Regions from separate parts of the Cytobacillus sp. FSL W8-0315 genome, predicted to be linked through region 2. Evidence: riboswitches for the same ligand, from Rfam matches in the RefSeq annotation. Region 2 holds a riboswitch; each other region holds the start of a gene.
What was found. Region 2 has a riboswitch for S-adenosylmethionine ahead of MKY20_RS17590 (methionine biosynthesis PLP-dependent protein). Riboswitches for the same ligand answer to the same signal wherever they lie in the genome.
Positions count from the first base shown of each region.

Region 1: another riboswitch for S-adenosylmethionine. It lies ahead of mtnW (2,3-diketo-5-methylthiopentyl-1-phosphate enolase); the one in region 2 lies ahead of MKY20_RS17590 (methionine biosynthesis PLP-dependent protein).
Region 3: another riboswitch for S-adenosylmethionine. It lies ahead of MKY20_RS06470 (methionine ABC transporter ATP-binding protein); the one in region 2 lies ahead of MKY20_RS17590 (methionine biosynthesis PLP-dependent protein).
Region 4: another riboswitch for S-adenosylmethionine. It lies ahead of MKY20_RS19635 (O-methyltransferase); the one in region 2 lies ahead of MKY20_RS17590 (methionine biosynthesis PLP-dependent protein).

Region 1 is NZ_JBBOOC010000001.1:4,361,996-4,367,497, reverse strand. It holds gene MKY20_RS22415 (PAS domain-containing sensor histidine kinase) at 1-138, shown strand, start outside; gene MKY20_RS22410 (methylated-DNA--[protein]-cysteine S-methyltransferase) at 135-635, shown strand; gene MKY20_RS22405 (DUF2087 domain-containing protein) at 760-1,341, shown strand; gene MKY20_RS22400 (carbon-nitrogen family hydrolase) at 1,378-2,163, opposite strand; gene MKY20_RS22395 (pyridoxal phosphate-dependent aminotransferase) at 2,307-3,479, shown strand; SAM riboswitch class I at 3,572-3,675, shown strand; gene mtnW (2,3-diketo-5-methylthiopentyl-1-phosphate enolase) at 3,762-4,994, shown strand; gene MKY20_RS22385 (2-hydroxy-3-keto-5-methylthiopentenyl-1-phosphate phosphatase) at 4,987-5,502, shown strand, end outside.
Region 2 is NZ_JBBOOC010000001.1:3,441,170-3,446,671, reverse strand. It holds gene sucA (2-oxoglutarate dehydrogenase E1 component) at 1-1,293, opposite strand, end outside; gene MKY20_RS17600 (hypothetical protein) at 1,910-2,149, opposite strand; gene MKY20_RS17595 (H-type small acid-soluble spore protein) at 2,314-2,493, shown strand; SAM riboswitch class I at 2,694-2,808, shown strand; gene MKY20_RS17590 (methionine biosynthesis PLP-dependent protein) at 2,886-3,998, shown strand; gene metC (cystathionine beta-lyase) at 3,995-5,179, shown strand; gene MKY20_RS17580 (bifunctional homocysteine S-methyltransferase/methylenetetrahydrofolate reductase) at 5,184-5,502, shown strand, end outside.
Region 3 is NZ_JBBOOC010000001.1:1,259,957-1,265,458, forward strand. It holds gene MKY20_RS06455 (PAS domain-containing sensor histidine kinase) at 1-965, opposite strand, end outside; gene MKY20_RS06460 (aminotransferase-like domain-containing protein) at 1,091-2,515, opposite strand; gene MKY20_RS06465 (DMT family transporter) at 2,647-3,561, shown strand; SAM riboswitch class I at 3,636-3,735, shown strand; SAM riboswitch class I at 3,837-3,937, shown strand; gene MKY20_RS06470 (methionine ABC transporter ATP-binding protein) at 4,047-5,078, shown strand; gene MKY20_RS06475 (methionine ABC transporter permease) at 5,068-5,502, shown strand, end outside.
Region 4 is NZ_JBBOOC010000001.1:3,844,796-3,850,297, reverse strand. It holds gene MKY20_RS19640 (hypothetical protein) at 1-1,957, shown strand, start outside; SAM riboswitch class I at 2,031-2,137, shown strand; gene MKY20_RS19635 (O-methyltransferase) at 2,243-2,821, shown strand; gene MKY20_RS19630 (PH domain-containing protein) at 2,846-3,229, shown strand; gene pdxR (MocR-like pyridoxine biosynthesis transcription factor PdxR) at 3,264-4,640, opposite strand; gene MKY20_RS19620 (GNAT family N-acetyltransferase) at 4,733-5,305, shown strand; gene MKY20_RS19615 (aminotransferase-like domain-containing protein) at 5,374-5,502, shown strand, end outside.

The DNA.
Region 1 (5,502 bases), 920 kb from region 2:
GGCACTGGACTTGGCTTAATGGTTACATATAAAATTATTGAAGAACACAAGGGAACAATTGAGGTGGAAAGCAAATTGGGGGAAGGAACTGTATTCCACATCCATTTGCCCTATTCTTTAAAGGCGGGAATGAAATGAAAGGCAGAGTTTATTCTAAAACATACACACCGGCAGGAGACATTTACATTGTCATTGAGAATGGAATCCTTTCGGCTTTATACATTGGGGAAGAAGATTTTCTCGAAGGGGAAGACGTTTTATCATTGAAATTGGATCCCTCCGACTCTTTAATTAAAAGGTGTACAAATCAGCTTGAGGAATACTTTGAAGGGCATAGGAAAGAGTTTGACATCCCCATTGAACCTCATGGCACTGAATTTCAAAAGGCAGTCTGGAAAGAGCTGTGCCTAATCCCATTTGGAGAGACAAGAAGTTATCAGGACATTGCTTTTAAAATAGGGAAAGAAAAAGCAGTGCGTGCCATTGGTCAGGCAAACAAGGCCAATCGCCTTCCGATCATTATTCCATGCCATCGCGTGATTGGAAAAAATAAATCGTTAACGGGTTATGCAGGAAACAGGACTGAAATTAAAGAAGTACTGCTAGCACTCGAAGGGTCTAATTATATAAAATAGCTCAATCTTAACAATCACCTCTTAGGTGATTTTTTTATGGGGGTATTATATATATGGTTGACTGAACGAGCGGGATTCGATTATCATCTAATTAGATATCAATCGAAATGAGGGCGCTGAAAATATGCAATTAAATCGTTTAGTAGCTTTTTATAAGACAATGGGAGACCCAACCAGAATCAGGATTGTTTTTCTCCTTGCCAAAGGGCCTTTGCATGGACAGGCGATAGCGGGGAAGCTTGGTTTAACTCCGCCAACCATTACTCATCATTTAAATAAACTGAGGGAAATAAACCTTGTTTATCAGAGAAGAGATAAAAATACTGTTTATTTTTATTTAAATGAATCCGTACTGAAACACCAATCAGGTGTTCTTGCAAAATTGGCAGATAAAGAGGAGGTTAAGAAAATGGAAGAACAAAATATAGAAAGCCAGAAGGTTATTGAAAATTTCTTTACCAAAGATGGAAAGCTGAAGAATATTCCTGCACAGAGGAAGAAGAGACTCATGGTTTTTGAGCATCTAATCAAAGGATTGAAAATGGGGAAAAAATATGAAGAAAAAGAGCTCAACGAATATATTCAACAGTATCATGAAGACTATGCTACGATACGCAGAGAATTTATTATAAATCATTATATGTACAGGGAAAATGGCATTTATGAATTAAACCCTCCGGAAATGTGGGCGAAAATAGAAGGGTAAAGCAAGGCAGGGCCCCAGTTAGGGCCATGCATGCCTTCAATAGTAATAATCCGGTTTGCGGTCGGTAAAAATCGGAATCATGCTGCGGACTTCTTTCACTTTTTCCAGGTCTATCTCAGCATATAGGATTTCTTCCGTTTCAGAACCTTCTGCAAGCACTTCTCCCCAAGGATCTATAATCATCGAATGGCCAGCAAAGACATTGTCAGGATCAGACCCGGAGCGGTTGCATGCAATTACGTAGCACTGGTTTTCAATGGCACGCGCAATCAAAAGTGCCCGCCAATGTGCCAGCCGGGCCAATGGCCATTCAGCTACTACAAATAAAGCTTCAGCACCTTCCGCTGTATGGGTCCGCACCCACTCAGGAAAACGGATATCATAACAAATCATCCCTGCAAACTTCCTATTTTCCAGTGAAAAAACTCCCTTGGCTGTCCCTCCGTTCAGATAGAGATGTTCATTCATCAGCTTGAACAAGTGCAGCTTGCTGTATTCATGTATAAGGTCACCTTGGTTATCTACAATCAGCAGAGTGTTGTAAATGCCATCGGGTGTTTTCTTTGCAACAGATCCGCCAATCATATGAACCCGATTGCTCTGTGCGGCCTCTTTCAAAAAGACTAGCGATGATTCTGCATCCTGGTCTGCAATTTCACCCAATCTGGTCAAGTCATAACCAGTCGTCCAAAGTTCCGGCAGCACAATAACATCCGGTTTATCCCTAAGCGCCTTTTTAATCATGATTTCGGCTGCTTTAAAATTATCCTCAGGTTTTCCAAATGCAATATCCATTTGCAAACAGGCAATCTTTAATTTCATAAAACTCCCCCGCAATCATCATATCCTTATGGTAAAATTAGTCCGATAGATGGAAATTTTCAAAATTTTACTTTACATCTTACCATTTACGTTATATCATTTGTGACTATATTTTCAATCTTTTTTTTAAGCAGGTGAACAATTTGGTAAATTATCCGCAATCAGATCTTTTGAAAAGTCTGCCTAAACAGTTTTTTGCATCTTTGACAGCCAAAGTGGGGAGAAAACTCCAACAAGGGCATGATGTCATCAATCTTGGACAGGGCAATCCTGACATGCCTACACCAGAGCATATTGTCAAGAGTCTTCAAAGTGCAGCCGATAATCCGCAAAACCATAAATATTCCCCTTTCCAGGGCTTCCCGTATTTAAAAAAGGCAGCTGCTGACTTTTATAAAAGGGAATTTAATGTTGAATTGGATCCTGAAACCGAAATAGCCATCCTTTTTGGTGGTAAAGCAGGATTGGTTGAAATCCCTCAATGCCTTTTAAACCCTGGGGACAGCGTATTGGTTCCGGACCCGGGATATCCTGATTATTGGTCAGGTGTTGCACTTGCCAAAGCAAAAATGGTGACAATGTCTCTAAGAGAAGAAAATAACTTCCTGCCAGTATACAGTGAATTGTCAGCAGACCAGCTTAATGCAGCCAAACTGATGTTCCTTAATTATCCAAATAATCCCACTGGAGCAGTGGCAAACAAGGACTTTTTTCAAGAAACAGTTGATTTGAGCAGAAGCCATGGTATTTGCATCGTCCATGATTTTGCATATGGAGGAATTGGTTTTGACGGCATAAAGCCTGAAAGCTTTCTTCAGGCAGAAGGGGCAAAAGAGGTCGGAATTGAAATTTATACACTTTCAAAAACATTTAATATGGCAGGCTGGAGAGTTGGATTTGCAGCTGGAAATGCAAGTGTCATCGCAGCACTGAACCTTATGCAGGATCATCTATACGTCAGCTTGTTTGGTGCTGTTCAGGAAGCTGCAGCAGTTGCTCTGTCAGGACCACAGGATTGTGTTAAAGAATTGAATTCCATATACGAATCCAGACGTAATACATTCATCTCTGGCCTCAGGGAAATCGGCTGGAATGTTCAAGCTCCTAAAGGCTCTTTTTTTGCATGGCTCAAGGTCCCTGAACAATTTACATCGGAAGAGTTTGCTGACTATCTCTTGGATAAAGCGCATATTGCGGTTGCACCAGGCATCGGATTTGGTGATTTTGGAGAAGGGTATGTGAGAGCGGGTTTACTGACATCTGAGGAGAGACTTAAAGAAGCAGTGGGCAGAATAAAAAAATTAAATTTATTTTAAATTTTTCTCATAATTCAATTGACAAAAATATTAAGCACTGTCATAATTCTAATTAAATTTTAATTCTAAATTAACTGAATACTCGTTTCGTTTTCTTATCAAGAGCAGGCGGAGGGACTAGCCCTATGAAGCCCGGCAACCGACTTATACATGAGCACGGTGCTAAATCTTGCAGCTTATAGCTGAAAGATAAGAAGATGTTAGATTGCTATCCTAACCTCTTCTTATTTGAAGAGGTTTTTTATTGTTTTCATTCTTTGATTTTTGAAAGGAAGAATATACATGAGTGAAATTATTGCAACGTATCTGGTTCATGATGAAAAACATAACCCGGAGAAAAAGGCCGAGGAGATCGCTTTAGGCTTAACGGTCGGGTCATGGACCCATTTGCCGGAACTAGAAAAACAGCAGCTGGAAAAGCATAAAGGCAGGGTCGTTTCTGTTGAAGACTATACTAAAGATGAAGAAAAAAAGGAAACAGCCGCAGTCATTAAGATTGCCTATCCAACTGTTAATTTCAGTCCTGATTTACCGGCAATATTAACAACAGTCTTTGGAAAACTATCATTGGATGGAAAGATTAAATTGTTAGATTTACAGTTTTCCAATGAACTTAAAAGCTTTTTTCCTGGGCCACGATTCGGGATTGACGGACTGAGGGAAAAACTGAATGTATATGATAGACCCCTTCTGATGAGCATCTTCAAAGGGGTGCTGGGCAAAGACATGGATTTTTTAACTTCGCAGCTGAGGGAACAGGCCCTTGGCGGCATCGACCTTGTAAAAGATGATGAAATTCTATTTGAAAACCGCCTTACACCTTTTGAAGCCCGGATAACCGAAGGCAAAGAAGTGCTAAGGCAGGTTTATGAGGAAACAGGCCACCGTACCCTATATGCTGTGAATTTAACAGGCAGGTCTTTTGATTTAAAAGATAAGGCAAGGAAAGCATCCAGACTTGGTGCAGATCTTCTTCTCTTCAACGTATTCTCGTATGGGCTCGATGTTTTGCAGTCATTAAGAGAAGATGATGAGATAGGGCTGCCTATCATGGCACATCCTGCAGTTAGTGGAGCTCTTTCTGCTTCAAGTGTTTATGGGATTTCCTATCCTTTGCTTTTAGGCAAACTCCTCAGGTATGCAGGCGCAGACTTTTCTCTATTCCCTTCACCTTATGGATCGGTTGCCCTTGAAAAAACTCTGGCCTTATCAATTGGGGATACCCTGACTAGGAATGATTTCTGCAAAAGAACCTTTCCGGTTCCATCAGCCGGCATCCATCCGGGTCTTGTACCTTTGCTTTTCGAAGACTTCGGAATAGACAGTGTAATTAATGCCGGAGGTGGCGTACATGGGCATCCGGATGGGGCAAGAGGAGGCGGTTTGGCATTCCGCCAGGCAATAGATTTAATTTTAAATGGGGCTTCTTTAACAGATGCTCCATCAAACTTCCCTGAATTAAAAAAAGCGATTGATCTGTGGGGGTACAAAGAGGTGGCTGTAAAGAATGGCTAAAGTGGCGGTATTTTGTGATTTTGATGGAACTATTACCGAAAACGATAACATCATTCATATCATGAAGCACTTTGCTCCTTCTCAATGGGAGGGGATAAAAAATCAAGTTCTGGGACAGGAAATTACCATTCAAGAAGGAGTAGGAAAGATGTTTTCCCTTCTGCCAAGCAGTCTGAAAGATGCTATCACCGATTTCATCTTAGAAAATGCAAGAGTAAGAGAGGGATTTCAGCCATTTATCGATTATCTGGAAAAAGAAAAAATACCGCTTTATATAGTCAGCGGAGGAATAGATTTTTTTGTGGCTCCTGTACTGGATAAGTATGGACCCTTTGAAGAGGTGTTCTGCAATAGTTCTGATTTTAGCGGCGATACAATTAATATCTTATGGCCCCATAGCTGCGATGAAAAATGCAATAAGAATTGCGGCTGCTGCAAGCCTTCTATTATGAGGAAACTGGTGGATGAGAACACCTTTAAAGTGGTGATCGGAGATTCAGTAACCGAT
Region 2 (5,502 bases):
ATCTGCATTCACATGCAGAATTGGCATTTCATAACCTTTGGCAAGATCACTTGCATATCTGGTAGAACGTGAATCATGTGATTCTGTTGTGAAACCAATTGTATTATTGGCAATGATATGGATCGAACCGCCCGTATTGTAGCCAGTCAGCTGTCCAAGGTTCAGTGTTTCTGCTACAATTCCCTGTCCTGGGAATGCTGCGTCTCCATGTATGATAATGGCTAAAGCAGCTTTTGGATCTACTTCAGGATAACCGGCCTTTGTTCTATTATCCTGTGAAGCTCTGGTATAGCCCTCAACCAGTGAACCTACAAATTCAAGATGGCTCGGATTGTTAGCTAATGTCAGTCTGGCTATGGTCGTATTCTCATCTTTGATCTGTTTATCAAGACCAAGGTGATATTTAACGTCGCCTGTCCAGCCGTAATTGATTCCGATAGATCCTTCGGAAGGAACGAGTTCTTTATTTGGCGCATGCTGGAATTCCGCGAAGATCATTTCATACGGCTTTCCAAGCACATGGGCAAGAACATTTAATCTTCCGCGGTGGGCCATGCCGATGTTAATTGTTTTGGCTCCATCAGAAACGGATTCAGAAACAATTTCATCCAGTAATGGAACCATTGTATCAAGACCCTCAATTGAGAATCTTTTCTGGCCAACGAATGTTTTATGAAGGAATTTTTCAAATTCCTCAACTTCAGTCAGTCTTCTTAAAACTTTCAGTTTTTCTGCCTTCTGCATTGACAGTTTATGGCTGTTGGCCCCTATTTTACGGCGAAGCCAGTCTTTTTCGTTTTCATCAAATATATGCTGGAATTCAAACGCAATTGGTCCCATATAAGCGCTTTTCAGGAATTCAATTGCTTCAAGTCCGTTGCGTAATGGATAGGTGGCGTCTTTAGTAATGACACCGGCAGGAATCTCTTTTAAATCATTTTCAGTTAAGCCATATTTGCTCAGTTCGAATAATGCACTTTCAGATTTATTGTTACCCAGCGGATAAATATCTGCAGCCAAGTGGCCATATGTGCGGATATTATCAGCAAGGCGAATCGCAGCAAGTGTTTTTTCAAGCTGTCCGGCATTCATTGGCTGATTTGCTGATGAAGCCATTTGCGGAGTTCCTTCACTCGCTAGAGGGGAACCATTTCTTTCAAAGTAGTCTTTCATTTCAGGATCGATAGAAGATGGATCCTCTAAGTATCTTTCATATAGTTCAATAACGTAGCCAAGGTTGGGGCCATGAAATCCTTGTTCAAAAGGTCCCTCACCATTCGATGGCTTTTTCATGGAAAATTACCTCCATAACTGTTTTTAAGTAAATAATTCAAATACATTTTTCTCCCCTGAAAATACAATACCCGTCTATATGATGCATTAACGTTTTATTTTTACGAATAATAATATTTTTCAGAGGATAAAACGTTTCCACAGTTATTCTAACACGGAAAATCTAGTTGTACAAAGATAAAAACATGAATATAGTGGAAAACTATTAAAAATTTTTTTTTAGTAATTACTTATTCTAATAAAATGTTTTGTTAAATGTTAAACAATTATAAATAAGAAATAACTGGGTGGTTTTTAGGGGTTCATTTTAGATTGTTATTATACTTAAAATGTTGCCCGCTGATTTCAGCACGGGACCTTCTTTCCGCCGGGAGGAACAGAGGTCCTCAGCTCCGCCTGCGCGGTCTCCCGCTCCCTCTCCTGCCGCAGGACATTTAAAAAGGCTTCCTTGACTAATACCGCACGACGAAAATGCGGATGAATTTTCGAGAATCATGTGCCCATAGCGATGATCAGTTCAGGTTAATAACTAAGTTCAAGCAAAAATTCAAAAACATTTTGTAAAAGCACTTTCTTATATAGAAGACAAAATAAAAAAGCCGGCAGTCGTCCGGCTTTAAAAAGTCTCAACTAAGTTAATATAGATTTGTTTCACTGCATTCGCATTTTTTCTGTTTTCTTTTAGGGAAGATTCAATTGCTTCTCTCGTTTCCACAGGAAAATCAAAATGGCCGCAAGTTGTACATTTTTCGAACATGGACCCAGAAACATTTACTTCAATGCCATCCATGGTCTGGAATACTGCTGGACCCTCGGATTCCGCAAACCGGTGGCGGCAGTGGCTATGTTCACGCATATTAGCTCCCCTCCAAGAAAAATTTCATTTACGTTCATTATAAAACAAATATTCTGAACTTTAAAGTGATCCCCTTCTAACATTTTATGCCAGGTTTTTTTCAAAAGAATAATTTGTGTATTTTTAAGACACATTAAAATTATTCAAATTCAGGAGGTTTTTCCATGAATATTGGCAGAGCAAAAGAGATTGCTGAGTCTGCTGAAATGCACTGTGTTACTTTGAATGGCATCCCGATCATCATTCAGCATGTAGATGAGCAGACTAAGACAGCACGTGTTTACACAAAAGCAGATTCTGAAAAAGAAATGGATGTGCCGGTTAACGATTTGATTGAAGAATGAATACCCCAAAAAAACTTTCCAGAATCTGATGGGAAGTTTTTTTGTTCAAAATTTTCCTCATTCCCCCTAAAAAATGGAGACTGAGGGCAAAAGGACGCAAGATACCTGGTCGGATATTTTTTATAACATAAAATATTCAAAAAAGTGTTGACGATTAGCGGTTTACTGTAGTAAAGTTTAGAGAAAATTTAATATTTGATTTCTTATCCAGAGAGGTCGAGGGTAAGGCCCGACGACGCCTCAGCAACCAGCAATCATTTTTTTGATTGAAAAGGTGCTAATTCCTGCAAGTTTCTAAAACTTGAAAGATAAGAAGAATGGCTGATCACATTAAAAAGTCTTCTTCTTATAGAAGGCTTTTTTTTTATTTTTTATAAGGAGTGGTTACAAGCATGTATAATATTGACACCAGATTAGCGCAAATCGGAAACAGGAGCGAGTCAGCAACAGGTGCTGTCAACCCGCCCGTATATTTTTCCACGGCATATCGCCATGAAGGCATTGGCCAGTCAACTGGCTTTGACTATAGCAGAACAGGCAACCCTACCCGCCAGCTGCTTGAGGAGGCAATCGCCGATCTGGAAGAAGGCGACCAAGGCTATGCCTGCAGTTCTGGAATGGCCGCAATTCTTACCATTCTTTCTCTTTTTAAATCCGGAGATGAATGGATTGTATCAAAGGATTTATATGGCGGTACATATCGTCTGCTTGAACAGGGCTTCAAGAAGTGGGGACTTCAGTGCAAATATGTAAATACCAGCAATTCCGAAGATGTTGAACTATTAATCACGGAAAAGACCAAGGCAATATTTCTGGAGACTCCAACTAATCCGCTTATGGAACAGACTGACATTCAATTGATAGCAGACATTGCCCAAAAGCATAATATCCTCCTTATAGTTGATAACACGTTTTATACCCCTCTCCTTCAGCAGCCGTTAAAGCTTGGAGCTGATATTGTGATCCATAGTGCAACCAAGTATCTTGGCGGGCATAATGATGTCCTTGCCGGATTAATTGTTGCAAAAGGCAAAGAGTTATGTGAGGCACTGGCGATGAACCACAATGCCGCAGGTGCTGTCCTTAGCCCTTTTGATTCATGGCTGTTGATCAGAGGGATGAAGACACTCTCTCTCCGCATGGAACGTCATGAAGAAAATGCGAAGGAATTAGCAGAATTTTTATCGGGCCACGATGCAGTAACAGATGTCCTTTATCCCGGCAAGGGCGGCATGATATCATTCCGAATCAAGGATGAATCCTGGGTGAATCCATTTCTGCAGAGCCTCTCCCTTATCTCCTTTGCTGAAAGCCTCGGAGGAGTCGAGAGTTTCATAACTTATCCAGCAACCCAGACACATGCGGACATTCCTGAAGAAATCCGTATTGAAACCGGTGTCTGTAATAGGCTTCTGCGTTTCTCGGTTGGAATAGAAAATGCAGAAGATTTGAAGGCGGATCTTGAACATGCTTTTGCTAAGGTTATTAAGGAGGCAGTACGATGAGTTCGAATTACACATTCCAAACGAAATTACTTCACAATAATCAAAAATTCGACCCGGAAACAGGAGCTGTCAGTGTACCGATCCAGCATGCCTCCACTTTTCATCAAAAAGATATTGATGTGTTCGGAAAATATGATTACAGCCGCAGCCTGAATCCAACAAGGGAAGCACTTGAAGAAGTCATCGCGGAGCTTGAAGAAGGTATTAGAGGGTTTGCCTTTTCTTCTGGAATGGCTGCCATTTCTACAGCATTCCTCCTCTTATCTCAGGGAGATCATGTTGTCATTACAGAAGATGTATATGGCGGAACCTATCGAATGACAACAGAAGTCCTGTCCCGCTTTGGCATTGAGCACACATTTGTTGATATGACAAATCTTGAGGAAGTAAAAGAAGCAATCCGTCCCAACACGAAAGTTTTCTATGTAGAGACTCCTTCCAACCCGCTGCTGAAAGTGACAGATATACAGGCCATCAGTTCACTTGCAAGACAGCATGGAGCCTTGACATTTGTGGATAATACCTTCCTGACCCCTGCCCTTCAAAAACCGCTTTCTTTAGGTGCAGATATAGTGCTGCACAGCGCAACCAAATTTTTATCCGGACACAGCGACGTCGTGGCTGGCCTAGCGGTTGTGAAAGATCCGGATTTAGGTGCAAGACTTGCTTTTCTCCAGAACTCCTTTGGAGCCGTTTTGGGTGTTCAGGATGCGTGGCTTGTGCTGAGAGGCATTAAAACGCTGCAGGTCAGGCTTGATCAGTCTGTGAAATCAGCTAAGAAAATTGCTGGTTTCCTTAATGATCACCCATCTGTTAAGAAGGTGCATTATCCAGGTTTTGCAGATCATCCCGGATATAAAATCCAGAAAATGCAGGCTGTGAACGCAGGTGCCGTCCTATCTTTTGAGCTTGAAGATGAGCTATCGATGAGAAGATTTGTTGAAAATGCGAAAATACCTGTTTTTGCAGTAAGTCTGGGAGCTGTTGAATCCATCCTCTCCTACCCTGCAAAAATGTCACATGCAGCCATGCCAGCATCCGAACGGGAGCAGCGCGGAATAACGGACAGTCTTCTTCGTCTATCTGTTGGCCTGGAGAGCGCAGATGATATTATAGAAGATTTCAAGGCAGCTTTATCTGCTGCCGGAAAAACAAAACATTCGATTTTACAGCGGGGGTGATATTTTGAGTTTCCTAAATAAATTAAAGAATGAAATCATCATAGCAGATGGCGCGATGGGAACTCTTCTGTACTCCTATGGTACCGACAGCTGTTTTGAGGAATTAAATTTATCACAATCTGAACAGATCCAGCACATCCATGAAGCATACATAGGCGCAGGGGCTGAATTGATCCAAACAAATACGTATGCGGCGAATTATCTGAAGCTTCAGCGATATGGACTGGAAGACTCCGTTAAGGAGATTAACAGTGCTGCAGCAAGGATTGCCAAAAAAGCTGCCAAGGAACGCGCATATGTTGCTGGTACAATCGGCGGGATCA
Region 3 (5,502 bases), 2.2 Mb from region 2:
TGAGGTTTGGCGAGAACGAGCAGGTCATTGACGATGCCTTCAATCCGTTCCAGCTCACTTAGGATGACCTCCGCGAAATCTCCTTTATGTTCTTCATATAATAACTGTGTAAAGCCTTTTATGGCTGTAAGCGGGTTGCGGATTTCATGGGCAATGCCTGCGGCAAGCTGACCGACAACGGAAAGTTTTTCGGCATTCTGCAGCTTTTCCTCTGTCTTCTTTTGTCCGGTCACGTCTTTAATAATGATTTGGTAGACCTTTCTGTTCTTGAAAGTGGTTGGAATCAGCTGGACTTCGGCTTTTCTCGTTTGTCCGTCAGTCCGGATCAGATTAAGCTCAAAATTCACACTTAGCTTTGTTTGCAGAAAATCATCGAGAGTGGAATGTTCTGAAGGAGGAATGTAGTCGTGGAGGGAGGTGCCGATCATCTCTTTGATGCTCGTGAATCCAAAAAGCTTTTTTCCTTCATTATTGATGTAGGTCCAAATCCCCTTTTGTGTGACCATTCCTATCGTATCCTTGGAGAACTCCACCAGAAAGCGGTACTTCTCCTGTGTTTCAAGAATCTCCTCTTCCATGATAATTCTCTGTGTCATATCCCGGATGATGCACATCATTTCTTTATCGTCATTAATGACTGAAAAATTGGCTTCAAGCCACAGATAATGCCCCTCCTTATGCCTGAAGCGAAAGGTCTCCCGTTTATGCGGAAGCTGTTCAAGCTCGGCCAAAGCATCTCTTAAGAGGTCCCGGTCATTTGGATGGCAGTATGTATAAAGGCTGCTTCGATAAAAGTCCTGCTGTGAGTACCCCAGCATCGGCAAGCAGGAAGGGGAGACATATAAAGCAATGCCTTCTTTGGTTACTCTTGCAATCACATCGCTGGAATGCTGAATGGCCAGCTGCAGATTCCTCGCTTCGACTTTATCCGCGAATAAATCTGCGGGATTCTCGGTCATGATCATTTTCTGTCCCTCCTTTTTGAAAAATGGCACTTTTCCATCATTATACAATACATGTTTGGATTGACATATAGGATAAATTTCACTCTATGCAAACTGTGAAAAGGATCCCTTGTCAGGTATCAAACTCATAGGAGCTTTCTAATTTCCTCTCCAAGGATGAATATGCCTTCCTGCAGTTCCCCCAGCGAGGCATAAGCATAGGAAATTCGTATAAAATGATTCGGCCCGTCACTGTATATGCTGCCGGGATTAATCAGCAGTTTTCTTAAAATAGCCTGCCGATAGAGGCTTCGAATTGGAATACTGGACGGTACTTTCAGCCATATAAAAAAACCTCCTTCCGGAGAATTCCATTCTGCTATCCCGGACAAGTGAGCATCTAATGTATTCAGGGCAGTATTACGACGAATTCTCAGCTGCTCACGTACCCTTTCCATATGCTTTTGATAGAGGCCGGTGGACAGCCATTTTTCAGCTACCCTTTGTGAAAGTGAACTTGAACCATAGTCAGTCTGCATTTTAAGATCTGCAAGCCGGTCGATAACAGGTTCAGGTGCTGCTACCCAGCCTATTCGAAGTCCGGGACTCAATGTTTTTGACAAGCTTCCCATATAAAGGACCTGGCCGTTTTTGTCCATTGCTTTTAATGGTGGAGGGGGCATTTCATCAAGCCATAGCTCACGATAAATATCGTCTTCCACAATTGGCAGCTGTTCTATTCTGCAAACATCAAGCAGTTCCCTCCGTCTTTTTTCTGTCATTAAAATTCCAGTCGGGTTATGGTAGGAAGGAATCGTATATAAAATGGATTTCCCTTTTTCATATTTCTTCAAAGAGATGCTTTTCGTGATAACTCCCTCTTTATCCATCGGCAATCCTTTTAAATTCATGCCTGATGACCGGAAAAGCTGTAAAGAATATAAGTAAGAGGGCTTTTCCAGAAATACGGGTGCCCCTCTTTGCACAAGGCCCAATGAAACAAGCTGCAGGGCTTGCAGCCCTCCAGAAACAATAAGTATCGAGGAAGGAGAAGCGTCTATTCCAGATGCTGCCAAATATTCACTAACTGCCTGTCTTAATGGCAAATACCCCTTTGGTTCCTCATAACCGAGTTCACTCAATTCATCAGCAGCTTCCTTTAGAACTTTCTGCATCGTTTGCACAGGGGAAATCTCAGGGGAAAGCTCTCCTTTGCTGAGCTGTATAAAAGCGGGATCCATTTCTAAGTCATTAATTTCCTGAACGATTTTTTCGCTGGCTCTGTGTATCCCTGTATCGATATATTCACTCCAGTTGGCAGACTGCCTTGAAGCGAGCAGAGTCCAAGTATTATTAATAACCTTAGTGCCAACTCCCGTTTTCCCTTCTATTAGTCCATCTGCAGAAAGTTCTTCCAGAGCAGTGATAATTGTGCTTCGGTTTACTCCAAACTCCTCAGCCAGTTTCCGCTGGCTTGGAATTTTACTTCCGATTGGCCATTCCCCTTTGGAAATCTTTCCTTTAATAGTCTCAATAACTCGCTGATATTTTGGCAATTGTGCTGTATCCATCCATATAACCGCCTTTATGAAAATTGGCTGGCAAAATTCTTTCCTAATTGGTTGAGGACATTGTATCAGTTATTGATTATCCTGAAAAGCAGCACAGATAATGGCTGGAAATGTTGATAAGGGGGATGAAGTTGGCAAATAAGAAATTTATGATTATCGGGGCGCATAGTTCTATCATCATTCTTTGGGCATCCGCATTCCCGGGAATTCGGGCTGGGCTTGAATCGTACTCCCCTGAGCACCTTGCCCTTTTTAGACTTTTAGTTGGTTCGGCTGCACTTGGTGTCTTAGCACTGCTGACAAGGATGCGTCTTCCGGATATAAAAGATCTTCCTGCTATTTTTATGCTTGGATTCCTTGGTTTTACGGTTTATCATACAGCTCTCAACATTGGGGAAAAAACAGTAAGCGCCGGACCGGCAAGCTTGATTGTATCAATGACTCCGATCTTTTCGGCTGCTTTGGCTGCTTTATTTTTAAGGGAAAGGTTTGGAAGGGTCAGGTGGACTGGTTCAGCAGTCAGTATTGCTGGTGCCGCACTTATTTCGCTTGGTGCAGGAGGAGGGTTTGAAATCCAAACCGGTATTTTATTTGTCCTGCTTGCTTCCATTTCAGAAAGCATCTATTTCGTGTTTCAGACTAAATACTTTAATAAATACGGATTTTTGTCATTTACATCCTATACGGTATGGGCAGGGACTGGTTTTATGCTGATTTATCTTCCTGGGCTTGGTAATGAGATCTTTCATGCATCGGCCGAATCCACTTTAAGTGTCATCTATTTGGGGATTTTTCCAACGGTAATTCCATATATTGCCCTAGCTTTTCTTGCGTCCATAGGAGGGACTTCTGAAGCGACAAGCTCTCTTTATCTGACACCAGCAATAGCATTTGTCATTGCTTGGGTTTGGCTGGGAGAGGTGCCGACTATGTTATCCATTGCGGGTGGTATAATCGCTCTGGCAGGTGTGATGATTATTCACCGTAAAGACAGCTCTGTTAAAGTAACGGAAATTTTTGAAAATGGCCCAAGTGAAAATATTTGAAAAATAATGATTGACATCCTTTTCTTTATGGTGGTAAAGTAATAAGCATATTAAACAACCGAATAATAAAAATCTTCTTATCCAGAGAGGTTGAGGGACTGGCCCTATGACACCTCGGCAGCGGACAAAAGTGTACCGTGCCAAATCCAGCAAGCGTAGCTTGAAAGATAAGAAGAGGACCATTGATAAATGCCGCCCTCTTCTTTCTTTAGAAGAGGGTTTTTGTTTTTATCCGAAAAAATGCATCAAGATTCTATTCATAAACATATGAATAATTCTTATCGAGAGAAGCAGAGGGACCTGGCCCAATGAAGCTTCGGCAGCAGGCAGACTGCACTGTGCCAAATCCAGCAGGCGATAGCCTGAAAGATAAGGAGGGGACTTCAAAAAACCTCTTCTGTTAGAAGGGGTAAATTTCAGGATATAATTCTTAGTTTTCCCATGGGATTAATTATATATAACATTTAGAAAAGGAGAGATGCTGAATGATAGAGTTTCAGAATTTAAAGAAAATCTATGAAAGCGGAGGACAGCAGGTAGCTGCTTTAAATGGAATAGACTTAAAGATTAACAAAGGTGAGATTTTCGGTGTGATCGGCTTCAGCGGTGCGGGAAAGAGCTCTTTGATCCGCTGTGTCAATTGGCTGGAGAAGCCGACTTCAGGAAAGGTCATTGTCAGTGGACATGATCTGACGGCTTTATCTGTAAGAGAAATTCGCGAAGTGAAAAGAAACATCGGGATGGTCTTTCAGCATTTTAATCTTTTAAATTCGAAAACAGTGTTTGCCAATGTGGCGATGCCGCTCACACTGGCTAAGATCCCTAAAGATGACATCAAAAAGCGTGTCCATGAACTATTAGAATTCGTGGGGCTTGCAGACAAGGCAAACAGCTATCCCGATCAGCTGTCAGGCGGGCAAAAGCAGCGGATCGGAATTGCCAGGGCGCTGGCGACCCAGCCTTCCATTCTATTATGTGATGAAGCAACTTCAGCGCTGGATCCGCAGACAACCAGCTCTATCCTGCAGCTGCTGAAAAAAATAAATAAAGAATACAACATTACTATACTGATCATTACCCATGAAATGTCTGTAATCAGAGAGATCTGTGATCGTGTCGCTGTAATAGAGGCAGGAAAAATTATCGAAGAAGGAACCGTCTTCAATGTCTTTTCATCACCAAAGACACAAACAGCGAAAAACTTTGTCAGCACTGTCATGAATGATCAAATACCTGACTCCATTAAAGAAGTGATTGAAAAACAGCAAGGGCTTCAAAAGGTATTTAGAATCAACTTTGTTGGAAATTCTGCCGGGCAGCCGCTCCTCTCGCAGGTTGCCAAAAAGTTTAATATCGACTTCAACGTCCTGTTTGGAAATATTACTGAACTTCAGGGAACACCGTTTGGCAACCTGATTGTCGAATTCCAGGGTCCGGACAGTGAAATCAGACGTGCTATACAGTACATCAGCCAGGAAAAAGTTTCAATAAAGGAAGTGACAACACGTGCTAGTTAATCAGGAAAAAATCATCGAAGCCTTAATCGAAACGGTTCAAATGGTGGCATTCTCATTGCTGTTTTCAGCTATTATCGGACTGCCGCTTGGTATATTGCTTGTCGTAACAAGGAAAGGGCATCTGCTGGAAAACCTCGTTGTTTTTAATATCATAAACAGCATTATTAATATTTTCAGATCAGTTCCCTTCATCATTTTAATGGTGGCCATTATCCCCATTACCAGGCTGATTGTCGGAACATCGATAGGTACGGCTGCAGCCGTAGTGCCGCTAGTCTTTTATGCCGGGCCATATATTGCAAGATTAATAGAAAACTCATTGCTTGAGGTAGATCCGGGAGTCATAGAAGCTGCAGAAGCAATGGGAGCAACACCAGGCCAGATAATATTAAAATTCCTGATTCCGGAAGCACTTAGTTCGCTG
Region 4 (5,502 bases), 400 kb from region 2:
TCAGCTTGAAAAGACGAAGGAAAAGATTGAAAATCTATCTAAAGATGTGGAGTCTCTGGAAAGCTTTAATCGTGAAAAGTCGCTGCACCTTGAAAATAAACGGGTAAAGCAGGAAAAAGAGAAACAAAAGGAAGCTTTCGAAAGTGTACAGAAAGAGCTTGCAAACGAGCATCAGACCATCATTGATCTGCAGGAAAAGTGGAGCCAAACGTACTTGGAATGGAAGCTATCAGCTGAGCAAAATATTAAGGAGATTAGCTTCTTTATTGATGGTGCGGTTTTTCCAGCCGCTGAGAAAGCAGAAGCTTCTGAAGAGGTTCCGCGATTATCATCGCATATGCTGGAAGAAATCATTGGAAGCATTGAGGAGCTTAAACAGCTGCAAAAATCAAAAGAAGAACAAGCCAGTGAATTGCTGGCGATCCAGGCGACAAGAGAATCGGAGCAAAAACAGCAAAAGAAGCTGGAGAAAAAACTTCATGCTCTTAACGAAGAGTGGAAGGATGCGTCTGTACCGGATGAACCTATGAGTATTTTGGAAAAGATGGTTCAAACAGCTGCAAAGGAAACAAAGGCAGCAGAGAAAGAAGAGCGAGAGCAGGGAACAACTGTAACAGTTGCTGACACTTCTTTAAAGCATGCGAAGGCGCAGCGTGATAAGACTGTTAAAAAAGTGGCCAAGCATGATAAACAGCCTGAAGAATGGGAAGAACTTGATCTGGAAGTGAAGACGGTTGAGATTACAGACCAGACCAAACAGACGAATGCAGAAATTAAGAAAACGGAAGAGCGCAAAAAAGAGACGGAGCAAAACATTGCTGAATTTGAAAACAATCAATTGCATCTATCCGTAATCCTTAAAGAGGAAGCAGCAGCTTTTACGGATGAAGATATTGAAAAAATAAAGAGCCAGGGAAAGCAAAGCATCATTTCCTGGAGTGAAAAACATCAGGGTATCCAGGATGAAGGCCAGGAGAAGCACGCAAAAATTGAACAATCCCTGCGCAATTTAAAACTCAATATTGAAGGCAAGGATTGGGAGATCCGCTTTAAGAATGAAGTCTTAACTACGCTTGATCATATGGATACAAGGCATTACGCACATATTCAAAGTGTTGTCCAAAACATGAAGCGCTTCTCACAGAGCGGCTTAGAGCAGCTGGAACGCGATAAAGAACGGGCAGAAAAGGCGCAAAACTTCTGGGCAAGCCGTGCGAGTATGAAGGTGATGAGTATTTCGGAAGCGATTCGCTCGATGATTGCGAAAATGAAGCTGAAGAATGAACGAGGGTCTTTCCCGCTCGTCCAGCTCAAAGAAGACATCCTGCCTAAAAAAGCGGAAGATATTGAACCTTTACTGAAACAGCATTTTGTTTCGGCCATTAACAAAATTACGAAACGATTCGAGATGATTGATGACCATAATCTGGAGCTGGATCAGGAAATCAAACAGCTCATCAGTGATGAGCAGATTTTATTTGTCTCCCTCAGGAATCGTTACCCGGAACTGCTGGTATATAATATGCGTACTGATAATGCCTTCATGTATGGAAAACCGCAGCGTGAGCATTATTCAACCTGGCAGACGATCAACCAGGGTTCAAAGACTAAATCGGATGGCAGCGGCGGCCAAAAGTTATCTGCCCGCATGGTCATGATGATGATGCTTCTTTCGGTTAAGAGTGAAACTGATCAAAGCTGGGTTCCGTTAGTCTGTGATAATCCGTTCGGACAAGCGGCTTCTGCCCATGTGCTTGACCCGATTTTCGCTGTAGCTGATAAGCTGAAGTTTCAATTCATCGTCGTTACTCCGCCTGAGTTGGTAAAAACAGAGATCAGCCAGAGGTTTGATGCGTACTATAAATTGGATTTCATCCGGGAAAAAGGGAAAGAGATTGTGTCGGATACGATTGTACCGGCATTTCGAATTTATCAGGGAGAGGAAGCAGTTCATTAGATTAAAAGAATTAAAGTATTGCCATCTTGCAAAAAATATGCAATACTTGGTTGAAAATAATATTTTATACAAATTCTTATCCAGAGAGGTGGAGGGACTGGCCCTGCGAAGCCTCAGCAACCCCTGATTATGTCAGGAAGGTGCTAATTCCAACAGAGTTGACGCTCTGGGAGATAAGAGGTCGTTTTTGATAATAAAGGCCTCTTATAAAGAGGCCTTTTTTTGATGTTCTTTTTAGGTTGATCTCGGTTTAGATAATAACGAAGAAAGAGGAGGAAAAACAAAATGGAAAACAGTGTTATACAGGTACCGGAAGCATATTCGAGAATATTACAGGATTCTGATGTGCTGGGTTTCGGGCAATCATGTGATCGAAAAACAGGGTTTTTACTAAAGGGGCTGGCTGCCTCCAAACCAGGAGGAAGCTTTTTGGAGCTGGGCACAGGTACGGGGGCATCTGCTTCCTGGATCATAGATGGGATGGATGAAAGCAGTAAGCTAACGACCGTTGACATAGATTCGACAGTTCAATCCATCGCGAAAAAAAACCTCGGGTATGACAGCAGAATTACATTTTGCTGTGAGGACGGAGCAGCTTTTATTCAAAACCTGTCGGAAAGGTTCGATTTTATTTTTGCAGATACGTGGCCAGGGAAATTTGAGCTTCTGGACAAAACCCTGGATCATTTAAATATCGGCGGTTTTTATGTGATTCATGATGTGTTTCCGCAGCAGAAATTGCCTGAAGAATTTCGGATCAAAGCCACTAAACTCCTGAAAACACTGCAGGACAGACCTGACCTGGACATTACAGAATTGGATTGGTCTACTGGGCTGATACTGGCAGTGAAGACAGCGGTTTGATAGTTTATTAAGGGGGGACGTTCCATGAGTAGCGTTAAAAATCAGGTTAAACATGTATTGTATGAAGGTGAAACCATTATTGAATGTCTAAGCTGTTCATTAGTGGCTCATTTCTGTTTAGCACCGCATCCAGGCTTCTTTGCGGCAACAAACAAAAGACTGCTGTTTTATGGAATTCCTGCATCAGGAACAACCAAGGATTTAGTTGAAGAATTTGCGTATATCAATTTAACTTCCATTGAAGAAAAAAGGGGAATCACCGGCAGGCATATTCATATGTACTATAACCAGGACTTGTATAAATTTCAGCAAATCCAGGGGATGAATATGTTTGATTTTATGGCAGCGGTTAAGGAAAAGATGTGTATGTTTGCTGCTTCGGCAAAAGAGCGTTATCCCGTAGGATAAACGCCCTTTTAAATTGTGGAATTTATAGCTTAGCTTAGTTGCTCAGACAACTTTTCCATGATTTAGTGATTAACTGGACTCCTCTCTCAATCTCGTCCATCGAGGGTGCGCCATATCCAATCATCACATGATGGTTTGGCTTGTGCAGCTGATACATAGGCGAAACAGCATCGATTTCAACACCTGCCGACTTTGCCAGTTCAATTGCTTTCGCTTCAGTCAATCCTTCGGGTAATTTCACGATGATATGCAAGCCCGCTGTATCTCCAATGATGTCAAAGTGGTCTCCTAAGTGTTTTGACAGGCTTTCTATTAAACAGCTCCGCTTGGATCGATATAACGTTCTCATTTTTGCTATATGAGATGTATAAAGTCCTTCTTCCATAAATTTTGCAGCAGCCTGCTGATCGATTCTTGAAACATTCGTCTTTTGGTAAGCATTAAATTTTTCAAAGTCTTGCTGCAGAGATACTGGCATAATCAGATAGCTGATCCGAAGTGATGGCAGCAATGTTTTTGAAAAGGTGCCAAAGTACAGTACCCGCCCGGTTGAATCCAAATGGGACAATGCCGGGATTGGTGCCCCTTTGTAGCGGAATTCAGAATCATAGTCATCCTCGATAATATAAGCGTCCTGTTTGATTGCCCAATTTAACAGCTCAATCCTTCTGGCAATAGACATAATTGTACCGGTAGGGTATTGATGAGCAGGTGTCGTATACAATAATTTTATTGGCTCTTCAGCATCAGGCACACAGCATCCATCCTCATCCACAGAAATCGGATAACAAGGCAGCTGTAATTGATCAAAAACAGATCTTGCCCGAATAAAACCTGGATCTTCAATCCCGATGGCTTTCCGCTTAAAAAACAAACAGACATTTAACAGCTGCGGCTGAAATCCGCTGAATAGATACACTTGTTCCGGCTGACAGGCTAGCCCTCTAGCTTGCTGAAGGTATTGTGCAATTTGAACACGCAAAGAATATTCACCCTGCCACGGGCCATTGCTGGCATTGGATTCCTTAAGCTCTTTTCGATAAAGTCTATTCCATTGTTTGTAAGGAAATGCAGAGGCATCTATCTGCCCATTTTTAAAATTAATGAGAAACTCTTGCTGATCTCTTTTCTCCAGGCCCATTGTATTAATCTGACTATAATGCATTTCATCCTGAATTTCAGAAACAAAATAGCCTTTGCGTTCTGCTGAATAACAGTACCCTTCACTCTGCAATTGTTCGTAAGCCATCTGAACAGTTATGATGCTTACGTTTAATTGTTCAGCCAGCCTCCGCTTTGCAGGAAGTCTTGCATGAGCTGACAATTTTTTATCTAAAATCGCCAGCCGAATTTGTTCATAGATTTCTTTATACTTTATTCCATTTTCCGAAAGCAGAATTTGAAGCTCCATCAAATCATTCCCTGGTATTATATTAAAATTCATTTTTGGTTATTTTTATCATACCAGAAATCGGTTTTAATTGATTCAAGGAGAGTGATAGCATGCGAAAATTAGAAAACAATGTTGTGCAGTTAATTCCTATGGAACTTGATCATGTTGAAGGAATTTGTGAAGCAGCTCAGGATAAACGAATATGGGACCATATGTCTGTTGATTTAACTGAGAAAGGCCGGGTCATTCATTATGTCAAAGATGCCATACAAAGACGGGAGCAAGGCACCGATTTTGCTTTTGTCATTATCCATAAAAATACAGGGAAGATCATTGGCGCTACTTGGTTTCTCGATATTTCAGCCCAGCATAAACATCTAGAAATCGGCTCCACTTGGATGAACCCTATTTATTGGCGCACGAATTTCAATACAAACTGTAAATATTTGTTATTGAAATACTGTTTTGAAGAACTGTCACTTAATCGCGTCCAAATCAAAACCGGACATGAAAACATCCGATCACAGAAAGCGATAGAACGAATCGGTGCGGTAAAAGAAGGCATTCTTCGAAATCATATGATAAGAAAAGAAGGGACTATTCGTCATACTGTCCTGTATAGTGTCATAAAGGAAGATTGGGCAAAAGTAAAAAAACTTTTCCAGGAGCACTTGCTTATATAGTTTTTGTGGAGCATCTCAGGCAAGAAGTTTATAATGAATAATAAAACTGCTGGAAGGGTGTGGATACAATGAGTGCTGGTTCTTTTTTTCCTGATAATATCAAAGGGGCGCTTCAGAATACTCCCCCTGGGGAGTGGATTCCGGAGATTCCAGATAAGTGTATACGCCTGCATTGCGGCTATCCAGCTCCTGCCCTT